Regions from separate parts of the Rossellomorea sp. GCM10028870 genome, predicted to be linked through region 1. Evidence: riboswitches for the same ligand, from Rfam matches in the RefSeq annotation. Region 1 holds a riboswitch; each other region holds the start of a gene.
What was found. A riboswitch is a leader RNA that binds a small molecule or an ion and turns the genes downstream of it on or off. The one in region 1 is predicted to bind S-adenosylmethionine.
Positions count from the first base shown of each region.

Region 1 (5,923 bases):
TTGAAATGTTGGAGGATACTTATTTACCTGGAGGGGATACGTTTTTGACCGGATTGAAGGCCGTTGATCGGGGACCGGTTTCGGAATATTCTTCGCCTATTCTCCCTAATTTACTGTACTTACCTCTTAATGAAGAAGGATTGAATGAAGTAGTAAATCGTTTAGATGTCATGAGTAAAAAGGATAACAACCGACTGTCCTACATTCAATTAGTTACAAACGCCAGCACAGAATTATTAATTGCATACAGAAATAAAGTAAATCAATACATAGGGGAGAAACAGTTAAAAGAAGTAGAGAAGCTTCCTTCTTTAACTATTGAAGAACTATACATGGCGTTGGCTGATGTTATGGTTTACCTGGATGAATATGAGTTTGACCAAGACTTTTATGATCATGGGAAAAGAATCATCAAGGAGCTTATAAAAAAAGGGGGCATTGAAAGCTGGGAAGTACAGAATGGACTTCAGAACATTATGGAGGAAGAGGAGTTTTTCGGATTTGAAGGGATATATGTTGTCTACATGGCAGGTGAAATGCGGGAAGAAAGTGTAGTCCCCCTATTAGTGAGTCTCTTTAAAAACGAAGAGGAAGGCGACTTTTTATTTGAGGAAATTGCAAATACCCTCGTCAAAATAGGGACGGACCTGGTCGTACAAGAAGTTGAAAAAATAGCACTCTACGGAAACACCTTTTTCTACACTTTGGATGTACTTGGAAGGATCAAAACTAAAGAAGCTGTACAAGCATTACTAAGACTGTTTGATCAAACCGAGGACCTAACCGCCAGAACAATCATGGCAGATAATCTATGTCGACATATAATCTATGTCGACATCTATCAACAGACGCGATTCCCAGGATAGAAGTTTTAATTGAAACAGGGTATGAAGATGGGCTGCTTTGCTTAGAAGAATCACTATATGTCAATTGCGTCATGAATGGCATCCAACACCCCAAACTTCCAGAGTGGAGACACTTACTGGAGGTAATGGAACTTGAAATGTTGAATGAACCAGCCGCGCTAATTCCACAACCCGTCATAAACGAAGAAAAAGTAGGACGCAATGACCCTTGCCCATGCGGCAGCGGTAAAAAATATAAGAAGTGCTGTCTATAAAATGAGGGACGGACCTCCGCATTTTGCGGAAGCCCGTCCCTATGGCTTTCTTATATTAAATATCCCGACTAGAGGTCCGTCCCTCTACTCCATCCACTCAGGCTTACCGAAGCCTTTGAATTCTTCGTCGATGATTTTCTCGAATTCGTCTGCTTCGACGACTGCTTTGATGTCTTTCACCAGTTGTGAGTCAACGTCCTTCGTATTTACAACCACTCGGTTTCGATACTGATCGGGCATGTCCTCCAGCTGAAGTGAATCAAGTAAGTCCATATCGGCAGCGAGTGCATAGTTCCCTGGAACCGCAGATAGATCAACACTGTCAACTGCTCTTGGCAGCTGTGCTGCTTCGATTGGTTTGAATTGCAGGTTTTTCACGTTTTCTGCAATATCTTTTTCTGAAACAGTCAATGGATCTGTATCCGGCTTTAACGTGATCAGCTTAGCATCCTCCAGAATCTGAAACGCCCGTGCTGCGTTCGTCGGATCATTAGGAATGGCAATGGCACTGCCTTCTTTTATGTTTTCAATCGAATCGAACTTCTGTGAGTAGATTCCCATTGGAGCCGTTGGTACGACAATCACTTCGGATAAATCCATATTATGCTGTTTCGCGAAGGTTTCCATGTAGATTTTATGCTGGAAAAGGTTCGCATCCAGATCTCCCTGGGCCAGTGCGTTGTTCGGCTGGATGTAATCACTGAACTCTTTCACTTCAACCGTGTATCCTTTTTCTTCAAGACCGGGCTTGATCGCTTTTGTCACCATATCACTGTATGGTCCGGATGTCGCTCCAATGGTTACCTCTTTTTTATCTTCCGCGCTTGAACTTGCTTCGTCCCCGCCGCAAGCTGCAAGAATGCTCATTGTTACCGCTAATGCTACGAATAAAATCCACTTTTTCACTTGTTGTTCCCCCTAAAGTAGTTATCGTTTATCGACTAATCGTGCAAACACATCACCCGTATACTGGATGAGCTGAACTAAACAAATTAAAATGACGACGGTCGTGATCATCACCGTGTTGTCATAACGGTAGTATCCGAAGCGGATCGCCAGGTCCCCGACTCCGCCTCCACCGACGATCCCAGCCATGGCGGAATAGGCGACTAAACTGATCGTTGTAATCGTGATTGCCTGAATCACCGCCGGTCGTGCTTCCGGTAACAGCACGTCCTTAATGATCATCCAAGGACTTGCCCCCACTGAAACCGAAGCTTCAATGACACCTTTATCAATCTCTCGCAATGACGTTTCTACCATTCTCGCAAAAAATGGAATTCCCGCAACAGAGAGTGATACGGATGCTGCCGTCGGTCCGATCGTGGTTCCGGTCAATAGTTTGGTTAATGGTAAGAGTGCTACTAATAGAATAATGAACGGAACCGACCGCACCATATTGACGACAAATCCAACGACCTTTTTAATCAAACTATTTTGTAAAAACAAGCCTTTGTCTGTTACAAAAAGAAGAATCCCAAGCGGTAATCCCACTAAAATCGCGACTCCAAGTGAAATCCCCACCATATAGACCGTTTCAAAAAAGGCTTTATTCAATTCTGGCAAAATCGCAGTCAATGAATCAGGCAGCATTCTCAAGCACCTCCAAGCTCTGCGTCTTCAGCGTGATGAATCGGATCGCTGCTTCGATTTCTTCATGGGAGCCAATCAGCTCCATGATGAAAATCCCCAGTGGCACTTCCTGAATATATTCGATCTTGCCGTGCAGGATATTGCCTCGCACCTTGTATTTCTGGAACACTTCCGATACGACGCTTTCCTCTGCGATCGATCCTTTGAATTGGATTTTGATCAGTTTTCCTTTCCTTGATTCCACGAGGTGCGGCGGGAGTTCAAATTGAAGGATTGTTTCAATGAATTGCTTCGTTAAAGGCTGCTTAGGTTCTGCAAACAGGTCGTAAACCGGCCCTTCCTCCACGATTTTCCCGTCCTGCATCACGGCCATCCGGTCGCATATCTCTTTCACCACTTCCATCTCGTGTGTGATGAGGACGATGGTCAAACCTAGTTCTTTATTAATCTTTTTCAATAGTTTCAAGATTGATTTCGTTGTATTCGGATCGAGTGCCGAGGTCGCTTCGTCGCAAAGTAAAACCGATGGGTTATTCGCAAGGGCTCTCGCAATCCCGACTCTTTGCTTTTGTCCTCCGCTGAGCTGGGCCGGGTACGCATCTGCTTTGTCCGATAGACCGACCATCTCAAGGAGCTCGACGACTCTGGGCTTGATTTTCGCTTTAGGTACACTAGCCGCTTTCAAGGCAAAAGCCAGATTGTCAAACACCGTTTTGGATTTGATCAAGTGAAAATGTTGAAAGATCATGCTCGTTTTTTGACGGGCGAGTCTTAATTGTTTGGACGTGAGTTTCGTGAAATCCTGTCCGTCAATGATGATTTCTCCTGATGTAGGGGTTTCTAATAAATTCAGGCAGCGAATGAGTGAACTCTTCCCCGCTCCACTGTATCCGACGATTCCAAAAATCTCACCCTTTTCGATTTTTACGGAAACGTTATCGACACCGACCACCGTTTGCTTTTTTGTACTGTAGGTTTTAACTAGATTTCGAATCTCGATCAATGTGCACACCCCTTTTTTCATCCAATAAAAAATGCCTCTTTCAACTGAAAGAAGCATCGCCTGTTTATCTCGACTTATCTCTCAGAATGAAATCATTCTGCAGGAATTGGCACCGTTCCAATACTGGAGGTTGCCGGACGTCGTAGGGCCTGATCCCTCGGTCACTCTGGATAATTGAAAGTATGTAATTTTCTAATTTTTTAATCTTATAGAGGATAATACTGGGTATGGGAATGGAAGTCAATAGGGAATTTTACAGTTGTTTTTATGTAAGCGTTATCTTTATTGTTGTACTAGGGAAGGTTTTTTTGTGTTGTTGGACTAGGGTTTGATCTTGGGGTGGAATATATCCACTTTTTTACAGTTAATAATATATTCCTAAAGTTGATAATAAAAGGGGGAATGTCGATAATAAAACTCCTCGCACCCTATCAATCCATGTATCTCACATCGATTTCAGTTAATATCCTGCCTTTACACCATCTCAAAGACTCAAAAACCATACATATTATCCAAAAACATTCCTTTCCACCTCCAATTGGGACTAACCTCCATTACCAATACAAAAAGGCACTACCTTCAATAGCAGCACCCCGATCATTTGTCATAACAACTCACTACAAATATTCTAATCTCTCAAACAACCAAACGAAAACTAAAACGCCCACTCCTTAATCACTGTCAACACATCCAACTCCCTCAACCGCTGCTCACAATAAGAAGAATTCATCTTCAAATAGGAATCAACATAAGCCGGATGACACATAATCTCAAGCGTCTCACCTCCATCCCTGCTGTCCAAAATCCTCTTCAATCCTTCAACCGACACTCCGTCCCCATAAAAGTCCATCGAGAACCGATCGGTTAACACATCCATTTCGCCACCCTTATCACCAAAAACATTCCGGACCGGTACCCCAAAGCGCTCTGACAATCTCTTCACCACCGGGATCAGTGGTCGAAAGCTATGAACATGATGATGACTGTCAATATGAGAAAGGGGCAGACCGAATGATAGAAATTTATCCACCTGAGCCTCCCACTCCATTTCAACCTCATCCACATTGATTTCTTTTTCTTCAAAAATCCTGCTGGTGTAACGGAAAAAGCCTCTTTCATCCTGTAGTGATGGTACCCCGGCCGAAACCGGTCTCCCGCATGTCAGTGTTAAATGGATCCCAACCTTTAATTCAGGAAAAACCTTCGCCAATTCCAACGCATGCAGAGTCCCGGGCATATTGACAAGCATCGTTGTTGAGTTGACAATTCCAAACCGGTGACTATCAACGATGCCATAGTTCACTCCCCGGCATAAACCAAAGTCATCTGCATTGACGATCACGTTCCTCATAATCCCCCATCCCCTTTTTTCTAATAGGTTCTTTCTACAAGAAAGCTCGCTTTATCTCCTCTGAAGATCGCTTTGGAAAATTCGATCACGGATCCATCCTCTACATAAGCAGTCGTTTCGATCATAAAGCAAGGTGTCCCCTCTGGTACCTCAAGCTTCCCTGCCACTCGCTCATCTGCTAAAAATAGCTCGATGGTTTCGATGGTTTTTTTAATTTTTATCTCAAACTGTGTTTCCAGGAGCTTGTAAAGAGATCTTTCACATTCGTCTTTATCAAGTCCTGGCGTCTTGTACCAGGGCAGATAGGCCACCTCATATTGCAGGGGCAGCCCGTCTGAATATCGGATCCTCTCTAACCGATTGACGGGATCTCCATTCTTCAATTCCAACGCTTTTTCCACTGTGGATTCTGCCGGGATGACATTCATGCTCAGTACCTTGATCTTAGGTTTCTTACCTTGTAATCGCAGTTGCTCTGTGTAGTTGTCGATCGTCGAGGACAGGATTTGACTGACTTTCTCTTCTGCGACAAAGGTTCCTCTTCCTTGCTCGCGATACACGTAACCTTCAAGTGTCAGCTGCTGGAGCGCCGTCCGGATCGTCGTACGGCTGACATTGAACTTTTCGCAAAACTCCGCCTCTGTCGGCAGTTTTGTATTCGGCGCATATTCTTTATTTTTAATCATGTGGATGATTTCTTCTTTTACATGCGAATGCAGGGCCTTTGCTTCTTGTGTCTCTTTCATTCTGTTTCTCCCTTCCACTTTCTTCCTATATTTGTTATAACACATCCACGTGCAATTCTCTATTCCTAATCATTTTATCATAAAAATAATTTGTTATTACAATTAAATAA
Region 1 is NZ_JBHTGN010000003.1:474,595-480,517, forward strand. It holds gene ACFQWC_RS16070 (hypothetical protein) at 1-866, shown strand, start outside; gene ACFQWC_RS16075 (SEC-C metal-binding domain-containing protein) at 1,004-1,120, shown strand; gene ACFQWC_RS16080 (MetQ/NlpA family ABC transporter substrate-binding protein) at 1,205-2,026, opposite strand; gene ACFQWC_RS16085 (methionine ABC transporter permease) at 2,048-2,713, opposite strand; gene ACFQWC_RS16090 (methionine ABC transporter ATP-binding protein) at 2,703-3,716, opposite strand; SAM riboswitch class I at 3,788-3,893, opposite strand; gene chbG (chitin disaccharide deacetylase) at 4,372-5,067, opposite strand; gene ACFQWC_RS16100 (GntR family transcriptional regulator) at 5,088-5,813, opposite strand.

Region 2 (5,923 bases), on a different contig from region 1:
CACTAGAAAAAGTAAACGGAATTGCTGAGAATCTTACATGGGGTGTGTACAGGGATACATTGATCGAACAGGCGGAGCAGGGTGTTGACTATTTCACCATTCATGCAGGTGTTTTATTGAGGTATATTCATCTGACGGCTGATCGTACAACAGGCATTGTTTCCCGTGGAGGTTCAATCATGGCACAATGGTGTCTTGCCCATCATAAAGAGAACTTTCTTTATTCCCATTTTGAAGATATATGTAAGATTTTAAAAGCCTATGATATCTCCGTTTCCTTAGGAGATGGTTTAAGACCCGGATCAATTGCTGATGCGAATGATGAAGCACAGTTTGCCGAGCTTGAAACATTAGGCGAGCTAACCAAAATTGCTTGGAAGCATGATGTACAAGTCATGATTGAAGGCCCTGGTCATGTACCGATGCATATGATTAAAGAGAATGTGGATAAGCAAATGGAAATCTGTCATGAAGCTCCTTTTTATACCTTGGGGCCATTAACGACAGATATTGCACCGGGGTATGATCACATTACTTCCGCCATAGGGGCTACCATGATCGGTTGGTTTGGGACAGCCATGCTGTGCTATGTAACACCGAAAGAGCATCTGGGATTACCGAATAAAGATGATGTGAGAGAAGGTGTCATTGCTTATAAAATCGCAGCACATGCAGCGGATTTGGCGAAAGGCCATCCAGGGGCACAAGTCAGAGATAATGCCGTTTCTAAGGCTCGATTTGAATTTAGATGGAATGACCAATTTAATTTATCCCTGGACCCGGAGCGTGCAAGGGAGTATCATGATGAAACACTTCCTGCAGAAGGGGCAAAAACGGCCCATTTTTGTTCAATGTGTGGCCCGAAATTTTGTTCAATGAGAATATCACATGACATAAGGGGAATGAAGGAGACTAGCATGAATGATGCTCATAAGGAAATAGAAAAAGGATTGAAAGAAAAATCGAAGGAGTTTGTGGAAAATGGATCAAACATCTATCGATAAACCTTCTTGTCATGTACTGAAATTGAAGAATGAGATCGTAAAGCTCAATCAGAGAGTCATCCAACTCGAAAAAGAAGTGAAGAGCATTCAGGAAAACTGCAGACATGTCTTTTATGAAACGGATGTAACAAGATCTTGTATCAAATGTCATTATGTAGAAAGTACCTATTATTAGAAACGTGTAAGGTATGAATTAAATTTCTTTTGACAGCTTATATGTACCGTGCTACGATTATTACAAATTTCGGAATAGTAAATGAATATATTTGTAACTCTTATTGAGAGTGGTGGAGGGACTGGCCCTGTGAAACCCGGCAACCATTCAACCGATGTGTTGAAAAGGTGCTAATTCCTGCAAAGCACTTTGCTTTGGAAAATAAGAGAGGATTCTCATAAACATGAAGCCCTCTCTTTCGCAAGAGAGGGCTTTTCGTTTTTATGAAAGAAAAATTAAATAGACAAATGCAATAGGTGCTGAGTCATGCTCAGCTAAAAGGGAAGACCGGTGAAAATCCGGCACGGTCCCGCCACTGTAATGGGGAGCGACTTATCATTCAACCACTATTTCTGTTGAAATGGGAAGGGATAAGAAGCTGTGAACCTAAGTCAGGAGACCTGCCTGTTGTATGCGCTTATGCTCTACGTGGATATAGAGAGGGGTGAGGAATACGTGTTGAGAATACAAGATTGTCTCAACTCAAGTTAGTGATGCGTATGAATCTCTCTTTCATTTGAAAGGGAGATTTTTTTGTTGATGACAACCATATCAAGTATAAGGAGTGAGGATTGAATGAGTAAGGTGATCAGTTCAAATTTAGGATATCCAAGAATCGGTGAAAAGCGTGAATGGAAAAAGACGCTGGAACAATTTTGGGCAGGGAAGATTGAAAAGGATTCCTTCTTAGAACAAATGGAGGAAATACGAGTCAACCATTTGAAGAAGCAACTGGATCAGGGAATTGATTTGATTCCGGTTGGAGATTTCAGCTCATATGATCATGTGCTTGATACAGCCGTCATGTTCGGCTTGGTTCCTAAGAGGTTTCATTATGGTGGGGGTAAGGTCTCTCTTGAAACGTATTTTGAAATGGCCAGAGGATCAAAGGACGCGGTGGCACTGGAAATGACAAAATGGTTTAACACCAACTATCACTATCTCGTCCCTGAACTTGATGGGATCGTTCCCCGGTTGGTGGAAAATCGTCCCCTCCATTTTTTTAGGGAGGCAAAAGAAAAACTGGGTATAGAAGGAAAACCGGTTATCTTAGGTCCGTTCACATTTGTGAAATTGTCCAAAGGGTATGATAACGGGGACTATAAAACCATCGTTGATCAATTTGTCCCTCTTTATGCTGAAGTATTGCGTGATTTACAGGAAGAGGGTGTAGAGTGGGTACAAATGGATGAACCGATCTTGTGCACATCCATCGGGGATGAAGAGATGGATCAATTTAAAGAAGTCTATCAAACACTTAAAGAATCCTGCCCCGGGTTAAAGATCATCCTCCAAACCTATTATGATAGTTTGGAAAGGTACCAGCGGGTGTTAGCACTCCCAGTGGACGGCATAGGGATAGATTTTATGCATGATCGTGGTAAGAATTTGGCGGCGCTGAAAAGATTTGGTTTTCCTAAAGATAAATTCCTGGCTGCCGGCATTCTTGATGGCAGGAATATTTGGAGAAGTAATCTTGCTGATACCCATTCGCTTCTATCGTTCATTGCAGGGTATGTTCCGAGTGATCGCTTGATCATACAACCATCATGCAGTTTACTTCATGTACCTGTAACCTTGCAGAATGAAGAAGCAATTGATACACCTCTCATTGACGCTCTATCATTTGCTGATGAGAAATTACATGAAATCACAATTTTAACGAAGGGGATTCGTGAGGGAGTCGAGACAATAGAAGATGAGATTGCTCAAAGTGTAACGGCGATTAAGAATTTAAACGAATCACCCCTGCGCAATAATAGGGAGGTGCAGGAAGAGGTTGAGGAATTGCAACCCGATAATGTAGGGAGAAAGGATCCTTTCCATATTCGTAAACTGGAACAGGCGAAGTACTTTTCATTACCTTTTCTACCTACCACTACCATAGGAAGTTTTCCTCAAACCCAGGAAGTAAGAAGGCAAAGGTTGAAATGGAGGAAGGGAGAACTTTCTGATGGGGAGTATCAACAATATATTCATGCGGAAATAAAACGCTGGATTGAAATTCAGGAACAAATAGGTCTTGATGTGTTTGTACATGGGGAATTCGAGCGGACTGATATGGTTGAATTCTTTGGTGAGAAATTAGAAGGTTTTCAATTTACGAAGTTTGGATGGGTACAATCATACGGTTCCAGATGTGTGAAGCCACCACTCATTTACGGTGATGTGAATTTTAAAGAACCGATGACGGTTAAAGAAACCGTATATACCCAATCATTAACCGATAAACCGGTTAAAGGGATGTTAACGGGCCCGATCACGATTCTAAATTGGTCATTTATTCGGAATGATATATCACGATATGAAGTATCGAATCAAATCGCACTTTCTCTCCAAAAAGAGATAGAGGAATTAGAAGCCCATGGGATTCGCATGATACAAGTCGATGAGCCGGCACTTAGGGAAGGTCTGCCTTTAAAGAGTGAAAATTGGGAGGAATATCTAAAGGCTGCCGTTTATGCCTTCAGATTGGCCACTTCATCTGTACAGAAGCAAACCCAGGTCCACACACATATGTGCTATTCGGATTTTGAAGATATTATAGATGCCATCAGTGATCTGGATGCTGATGTCATCTCGATTGAAACATCAAGAAGTCATGGGGAGTTGATCCATGTTTTTGAAGATTATACGTATGACAAAGGGATTGGTCTCGGGGTATATGACATTCATAGTCCACGGGTGCCGAAACGTGAAGAATTAATCCGCAATATACATCGGGCTCTGGAAGTGCTGGATCCCCATTTATTCTGGGTCAACCCGGATTGTGGTTTGAAAACACGTGGGATCGATGAGACGGTCTTAGCTCTTAAAACCATGGTGGAAGCTGCGGAACAAGTGCGTGAAGAAGTGCTTCTTAAAAATGAAAGATAATAGACGGAGAACGAAGAGAAATATGATCGAGTGTAGCTGTACGCTCGTGTGATCCACCTTTACAAAACGCAGGGCGCAGGTGAAAGGAAGTGCGTCCTGCTCATAAGGAGAGAAAGAAAATGCCATACATAGCCATAGGAAGAATCATTCAAGTATTTAATGAACATCAGCCAAATCGCACTATCCTATATTTGGTGAGTGATAAGGGGATTGATGAGTTCCCAAAAGGGAGGGTTTCATTAAAAACCGCTTTAGAATGGCAGGCTAAAGAAATGATATGTAATGTTTATGCTCCCAGTTAAAAAACGAGAGGGAAGAAAAATAAGCTTCCCAAAATCCTTTCAATTGTGTTAACTTAATGTTATACATAGTTTACATACACAAGGGGGATTTGAAAGTGAACGGAGAAAAACTAAGGATGATCATTCACTGTGCCATCTTTGCTGCGATTACGGGGATTTTCGCTCAAATCGAGATTCCACTGCCACTCGTACCAATCAGCGGACAAACATTGGCAGTAGGAATTACCGCGACGATTCTTGGAAGCCGATATGGAGCGTTTGCCATGGTTTGCTATGCAGCCCTGGGAGCAGTGGGTGTTCCTGTATTTGCGGGCTTCAGTGGAGGGGCACAGGTACTGGTCGGTCCTACGGGAGGCTATATTTTCGGCTTTATCGTAGCGGCTTTCTTTACAGGCTTCATTCTTGAAAAAACCAAATTCACCATTCCGATGGCGATGATTGCCAATACAGTCGGAATGATCATTACGTTGATCCTGGGTACCATTCAACTTAAATTTGTAGCCGATCTTAGCTGGAATCAGGCAATGGCAGCAGGTGTATATCCATTTATCGTAGTTGGACTTATCAAAGCATTCCTGGCCAGTTGGATTGGAATCACTGTAAGACAACGACTGGTTCAGGCGAGGTTAATCGGGAATCGGAAAGCAGCTGCATAATGAAAAAAGTTGACTCTTTGTTGGGAGTCAACTTTTTTTATGACTAAAATTTATACATAGACCAATATCCTATATCCTTGAATCCGATTCGCTTATAAATTTTCCCTGCTTCAGGATTATCATAGAATAAGCACAATTCTTTTCCTTCTTCTAATACGTCACGACAGAGCTTCGTCATGCATTCCGTAGCGTATCCTTTTTTCTTGTACTCCGGATGGGTACAAACTGCCACAATCATCGCTGACATACTGTTTTCGGCGGTTGTAGAGGCGGAAGAAACAAACTTTCCGTCTTCCTCTACGTAATAGCTTCTGGAAACACCGGCTTCCATGCTGTGTTTTCTTTTTTCTACAGAAAAATCACCACCACTAAATTCAGGGATGCTGTTCAATAGGTCCACAAGTTGAGGTAGATCATTGAGGGTAGCCTGTTTAACATGAGGCAGGGCATGTCGGTTCATTGATTCCGTGTTGTCACATTTCGCATAATACATATGTCTTATTGATTTAGTTTCTCTGGATAAAAAGGGTTCAACCTGCGTCACGTTCCTTTTTAATCCGGAAACGATGCTGTAGTCTTCAGTCCCATTGATGATTCCGGCAAACCCTTCCGCATCAAATTCACCCATGGAAAAAGGGATGAAGTTTTCTCTGTACTTAAGGAGGATTCCCCTCAAATTCCCTTTCGCATCAAAGTCGCCCCAAATTTTCTGAAAATCCTGTTCATACCCAAAGGCTTCAATGTCCCCGATAATAAACAAATTTTCAGCCGGCTGCTGCTGAATGAGTTGCTGACAAATATCATGATCCTGTTCTGTAAGTTGTCTGATCATCTTGATTCCCCTCCGTGAATTTTAATCATTATCATACA
Region 2 is NZ_JBHTGN010000006.1:173,034-178,956, reverse strand. It holds gene thiC (phosphomethylpyrimidine synthase ThiC) at 1-1,004, shown strand, start outside; gene ACFQWC_RS21385 (hypothetical protein) at 982-1,179, shown strand; SAM riboswitch class I at 1,277-1,387, shown strand; cobalamin riboswitch at 1,457-1,641, shown strand; gene metE (5-methyltetrahydropteroyltriglutamate--homocysteine S-methyltransferase) at 1,795-4,095, shown strand; gene ACFQWC_RS21375 (hypothetical protein) at 4,215-4,397, shown strand; gene ACFQWC_RS21370 (biotin transporter BioY) at 4,487-5,053, shown strand; gene ACFQWC_RS21365 (GNAT family N-acetyltransferase) at 5,097-5,885, opposite strand.
Region 2: linked by a shared signal. The riboswitch ahead of metE (5-methyltetrahydropteroyltriglutamate--homocysteine S-methyltransferase) and the one ahead of ACFQWC_RS16090 (methionine ABC transporter ATP-binding protein) in region 1 are both predicted to bind S-adenosylmethionine.

Region 3 (5,923 bases), 340 kb from region 1:
CTAATTCTTTCTCGTCGCTGCCTCCTCCTGATTCTGAATTACTCCCACATGCTGCCAATCCAAAAATGCTTGTTGCTGCAATAACTCCTGCTACCCATTTTTTCATGATATTTCTCTCCTTTTACCGTTTATCTAATTTATTTGTAAAGAAATCACCTAATATTTGAATCGCAAACACAATGAGTAAGATCATAATGGTTGCGGCGAGCGTCACGTCTTCCCTGCTTCGTTGAAAGCCATCTAAATAGGCCAGGTTTCCTAAACCGCCTGCTCCGATGACCCCGGCCATTGCCGTATATCCAACGAGAGCAATCGCTGTTACTGTAATTCCTGAAATCAAAGCCGGCATGGATTCCGGGATCAGGACTTTCCAGATAATTGTGCTCGTTTTCGCCCCCATCGCTTTCGCGGCCTCGATGACGCCTTTGTTCACTTCTCTTAAAGCAATTTCTACCATACGGGCGTAAAACGGAGCAGCTCCAATGATCAGTGCCGGCAAAGCTGCATTCGCTCCACGGATTGTGTCCAATAAAAACTTGGTGAACGGAATTAACAACACGATCAATATAATGAATGGAATCGATCTGAACACATTTACGACTGCACTTGTAATCGTGTATGTCAGTTTGTTATCCCATAGATTTTCCTTAGAGGTGAGGAAGAGCAAAATCCCAAGGATCATTCCGAGTACAAAGGTAATCACTACAGACATCCCGGTCATATACAGGGTTTCGAGGGTTGCTTCCCACATCTTCTCCCAATCTACATTTGGAAATAAATTTTCAATCATCCTCTTAACACCTCCACTTGAACCAGTTGCGTTTGAACAAACGTCAATGCATCTTTAATGGTCCGTTCATCCCCATCAAGGTGAACAAATAACGTTCCATAGGCACCTTTTTGAGTTTGGGAGATTTGTCCTTGAAGGATGTTTACGTCTAAGTCAAACTTCCTTATCAGAGTGGTGATAAGCGGTTGCTCAGTTGATTCACCGACAAAAGTAAATTTCAACACTTTCCCATTAGGATATTGCATCAATAGGTGATCAATGGTTTCACCCGTTTCTTTTACTTGCGAGACTTCTCTCACGAAACGCTTTGTCACTTGCTCTTGTGGATTTCGGAACACTTCCAATACATCCCCGAGTTCCACGACTTTTCCTTGTTCCATGACTGCGACACGGTGACAGATCTTCTGAATCACGTGCATTTCATGAGTGATCAGGACAATCGTCAGCCCTAAGCGTTTATTAATATCCACCAATAAATCAAGAATGGAATCAGTTGTTTGTGGATCTAGAGCGGAAGTAGCTTCATCACATAGAAGGACATCGGGATTGTTAGCAAGGGATCTTGCAATCCCCACTCGTTGTTTCTGTCCGCCGCTCAGTTGAGAAGGATAGGCATCTCCCCTGCCTTCCAATCCTACAAGCTTCAATAATTCATTGGCTCTATGGAGTCTCTCTTTCTTTGGTACTCCAGCAATTTCTAATGGGAACTGTATATTTTCTAATACTGTACGAGACCAGAGGAGATTAAAGTGTTGAAAAATCATGCCTATCGACTGTCTTGCTTCCCGCAGTTTTTTACCCTTTACCCGGGAAACGATTTGACCATTCACGTCCACTATTCCTTCTGTAGGAACTTCGAGACCATTGAGCATGCGGATCAGCGTACTCTTACCTGCTCCACTATAGCCAATCACTCCAAAAATTTCTCCTTGGGCAATCTCGATATTGACGCCATCAACGGCTGAAATTGGACCCGATTTGGATTGATAGATTTTTTTCACATCTGAAATGGTAATCATGTTGTATTCCACCTTCTTTCGGAGTAAAACGACCTGTTTAATCAAGATTATGGTTGCACATAGCTGGCATTTTCCCGTCATCTTTTTCTAAATCATTAAAAAATGCCTCTCTGCGATAAGCAGAAAGGCATAATCATATAGGACTATCCTTTCTCTCATCTTTCAAAGCATATGCTTTGAGTGAATTGGCACCATTTCAATTTTCATTGACGGTTGCCGGGCTTCATAGGGCACGTCCCTCCACCTCTCTTAATAAGAGTAAAGTATCGATTATTAAATTTTTTTAAATAGTTAAAGACTCTGAAAATTTGCTACAAGAGAGATTCTATCATCGGTTATAGAGTGTGTCAATTATTTTTTAAACTTTTACCGGCTCTTTTCCCCTTGACCTCGTAAGCCAAAGGACAGATTCAACAAATAGAAGCGGTCGATACCCTCCTCTGATTTCAAGTACCCCGGCTTCGATCAGTTGAGACAACCGTTCTTCCCCTGTGAGTAGGGAAACCACTTTTTCCTCCATTCCTTCAATTACGAAATGAGCGTCTTCACTCAAATCATCTAATACATCGCATCCCTTGCTCGAAATAGAAATACCGTACAAATCTTTTCCACAATCAAAATGAAGAACAAATGGGCTGTCTGGAAATAAGAGTCGTAAGTGATATCTTGAATGACACTGATCTACTAATTCCTCTAAATATATTCGCATGAATACCCTCCCAGTGAAACTTCTATATTATTACAATTCCACTTTTAGGTATTTTTCCCTTTTATACTTTCTCGACATGTTTTGAACGTATTCATCTAATTTGTCGAACAGTAAGAATTTGGATGGATACTAGTCAAAAAATGATGCCATTCGCAATATTTCCCGAGAAATATGTCTTCGTTTGTAGAAAGAAAATCGTTTAGAAAGAGACATATAAAAAAGACCTTCTCCCAAAAGGTCTCTTATCCCTCTAACGATCAGTGATCTTGTTTAAGGTTTCATATAGAAATGGCACGGATTGGAAGGCATAAATCCTCTCCCACTCGACTCCATCCTTAAATAAAAGCAAGCAGGGTACACTTTCGATGGATTGTTCTTCTGCAAATTGGGGCAAATAATTCAAGTTGGCCTTCACAAAATGAAAAGATTGCGGAAGCTTTTCCACTACGTCAATCATTTTACTTGCCACCTGACAGGTGCCACACATCGGTGTATAAAGGTAAACGGCTTCAAGCGTATGGCCTTCAATCAGATCGTTTAATGCTTCGGTATTACTTACCTCAATCAAAACTAGATCATCCTTTTTCCTAAATATTCTTTATGAACGTCTATATTGGCTCCAATCAGGACAGACGCCAGGTGATACTCGGGAGCTGCTGCCACTTCCTTGTACATACGATCAATGTACAAATGTTCAGCTTCAGGAAACTCACGTTTAAATTGCTTTCGTAATTTTTCACCTGCATCATCAGCATCTACGAGGATATAGACATCCCTTTCCAATAATGCATCAATGAGTTCGTCCATTTTCGTAATGCTAATGGTCCCGTTTGTACAAATAATTTCAATCGGTTCTTTGATGATATCTTTCACTTTTCGTTTGTCAGTTGTTCCTTCGACAATGATTACTTTTTCGTCAAGTTCCATCATGATCATCACCTTATCTTTCAGAAATAAGATTACGATAGTATATTCAAATAACAAGAGATGATGTCCACTTTCTACTTATATTTTCTCATGTTTATAAAAAAATGCGCAAGTGGTTTGCCTATCTGCTTATACAAATGGTGCCAGATTCATTGTCGAATCTGGCACCATGAGCATTTCTAACACCAGCCACCCTCATCACAATCTGTGTATCTTGCTTGATCGCCTTCCGTGGAAGTGTAGCTTTGATAAATTTTATTTTCTTTTGCTTCAAAGTTTGGCTCCATGCTTAATCCATCAAGAGGTAAAGCCATTCTGCCGATTGGCTGATTATCCAAATATAGTTCTACTTCACCATTTTTCAGTTTTCCTGTCACCCTGTTGGTTACATCTAATTTCTTAGGCTTGAGCACCATACGTATTCATCCTTTCTTTTTAGAAGGCATTTTTCGTAAACTTTGTTGTTTTAATAAAGCGTGCAGTGGTTGATTTCCGCTCCAGGTGCTCGCTTTCCGCGGGGCGTGAGTTGAGCCTCCTCGGGCTTTGCCCTGTGGGGTCTCAACTTTCCCGCTATTCCCGCAGGAGTCGAGCACCTTCCGCTCCAATCAACCTTCTAAGCATGAGGCCCCGTTCTGCTAAGCTGGGTTGCTCGTTCGAATACTAGCTGAAAGAGGAGAACTTCCCCTCACCACCTAGTTCACACTGAATCACACAGCACTGGCAGTCTATATATTAAGAACAACAATTGTTGCGAAAAGAGCTTTCTTATAAAAAACGTCTACTCATATGGTGCCCAAAATAAAAAACAAAACACCTTGAGAAATTCTCAAGGTGCATGGTAGAAATTATCCTTCATTAATCATTTCGTCATACTGTTCAGCTGTCATAAGCTTGTCTACTTCTCCAACGTCTGAAGGTTCAACAACGATCATCCAAGCTTTTTCATAAGGTGATTCGTTCACGAACTCAGGGCTATCAGACAGCTCTTCATTCACTTCTACCACCTTACCGGATACAGGTGCATATAGCTCAGAAACGGTTTTAACCGATTCAACACTACCGAACGGCTCGTCCGCTTTGATCTCATCTCCAACCTCTGGTAACTCAACGAATACGATATCGCCCAGTTCAGATTGTGCAAATGATGTGATTCCCACTCGTACATTTTCCCCTTCAACTTTGACCCACTCATGTTCTTCAGAATAACGAAGTTCTTTCGGTGTACTCATTCTCTATCCCTCCAAATGCTAGTTATACAACCTAATATTGACACACTTTTCATTAAAAAAGCAAGAAAACCTAGCATGAATAATGAAACTTTTTCATTGTCCATGATTTGGTAATCCCAGACCTCTTTTTACTTCCAGGTTTCTTCAAAGGTTTCTTCCTTGAAACCAACTGTCACCTTACTTCCATCCGTAGTGATTGGACGCTTGATCAGCATCCCGTCCGTGGAAAGTATTTCTAATAATTCCTCATCGGAAGCCGAGTTTACTTTATCTTTCAAGCCTAATTCCCGATACTTTTTACCACTTGTATTAAAGAACTTCTTAAGAGGTAATCCGCTCTTTTCATGTAGGTTTTTAAGCTCGTCTTTTGTAGGGGGGGTTTCAACGATATGTATTTCATTAAATGCTATGTTTTCTTCTTCCAGCCACTTCTTTGCTTTCCGGCACGTACCACACTTCGGATATGAATAAAAAGACAACGACATCATTCCACCACCTTTCATTTATCTGGATGGGGAGTCCCCATCCAGAATACACATTGCTCGAATCTATCTCTACATTCGACAATATTCTTTATTATCCTTCTTTTGTGAAACATTACTCACATTGTTTTTCAACCGTTTCAACCAGTTCCTTTAGTAGGACAGTTGCATTATCCAATTCAAGAGAATAGAAGCGCTGGGTTCCTTTTTGCTCTAAAGAAACTAATTGTTGATCTCTCAGGATCTTTAAGTGATGAGAAACAGCAGGGCGGGATAAAGTTAGATTTTCAGTTATCTGATTAACCGTAAGAGGTTCTTGTTCGGCAAGAAGTAATATTATGTCCTGACGATAAGGATCACTTAGCGCTTGAAATAATGGAATGCAAGCACGAAATGTATCAATTGCTTTTTGACCCATAGTCTTCTCCCTTCAAACTCATTCACATTCAATTATACCCGTTCTTGCACCTTGCGAACAATATTTGTGACCATTTTCCTCGGCATAAAACGGATGGACTGGGTCAGCATTCTATTTTTGAAACCTGGGATGATAACTGTTTTGTTCTTCGTCATCATTTGGTTATATCCCTCATCTACCACTTCTTCCACACTCATCACACCAGACTGAAATAGTTTTGAAGACTTCAGGTCAGCTGCATCACTGAACCCCGTTTGGGTAGCTCCTGGGCACAAAGCGGTTACTTTCACTCCGTGCGGTGCCCATTCATTCGCCAAGGCTTCTGAAAATGAAAGGACATACGCTTTTG
Region 3 is NZ_JBHTGN010000003.1:129,628-135,550, forward strand. It holds gene ACFQWC_RS14550 (MetQ/NlpA family ABC transporter substrate-binding protein) at 1-106, opposite strand, end outside; gene ACFQWC_RS14555 (methionine ABC transporter permease) at 122-790, opposite strand; gene ACFQWC_RS14560 (methionine ABC transporter ATP-binding protein) at 787-1,809, opposite strand; SAM riboswitch class I at 1,962-2,068, opposite strand; gene ACFQWC_RS14565 (SCP2 sterol-binding domain-containing protein) at 2,168-2,518, opposite strand; gene ACFQWC_RS14570 (thioredoxin family protein) at 2,769-3,083, opposite strand; gene ACFQWC_RS14575 (toprim domain-containing protein) at 3,089-3,448, opposite strand; gene ACFQWC_RS14580 (YusG family protein) at 3,625-3,861, opposite strand; gene gcvH (glycine cleavage system protein GcvH) at 4,291-4,674, opposite strand; gene ACFQWC_RS14590 (arsenate reductase family protein) at 4,803-5,159, opposite strand; gene ACFQWC_RS14595 (ArsR/SmtB family transcription factor) at 5,272-5,574, opposite strand; gene ACFQWC_RS14600 (SDR family NAD(P)-dependent oxidoreductase) at 5,607-5,923, opposite strand, start outside.
Region 3: linked by a shared signal. The riboswitch ahead of ACFQWC_RS14560 (methionine ABC transporter ATP-binding protein) and the one ahead of ACFQWC_RS16090 (methionine ABC transporter ATP-binding protein) in region 1 are both predicted to bind S-adenosylmethionine.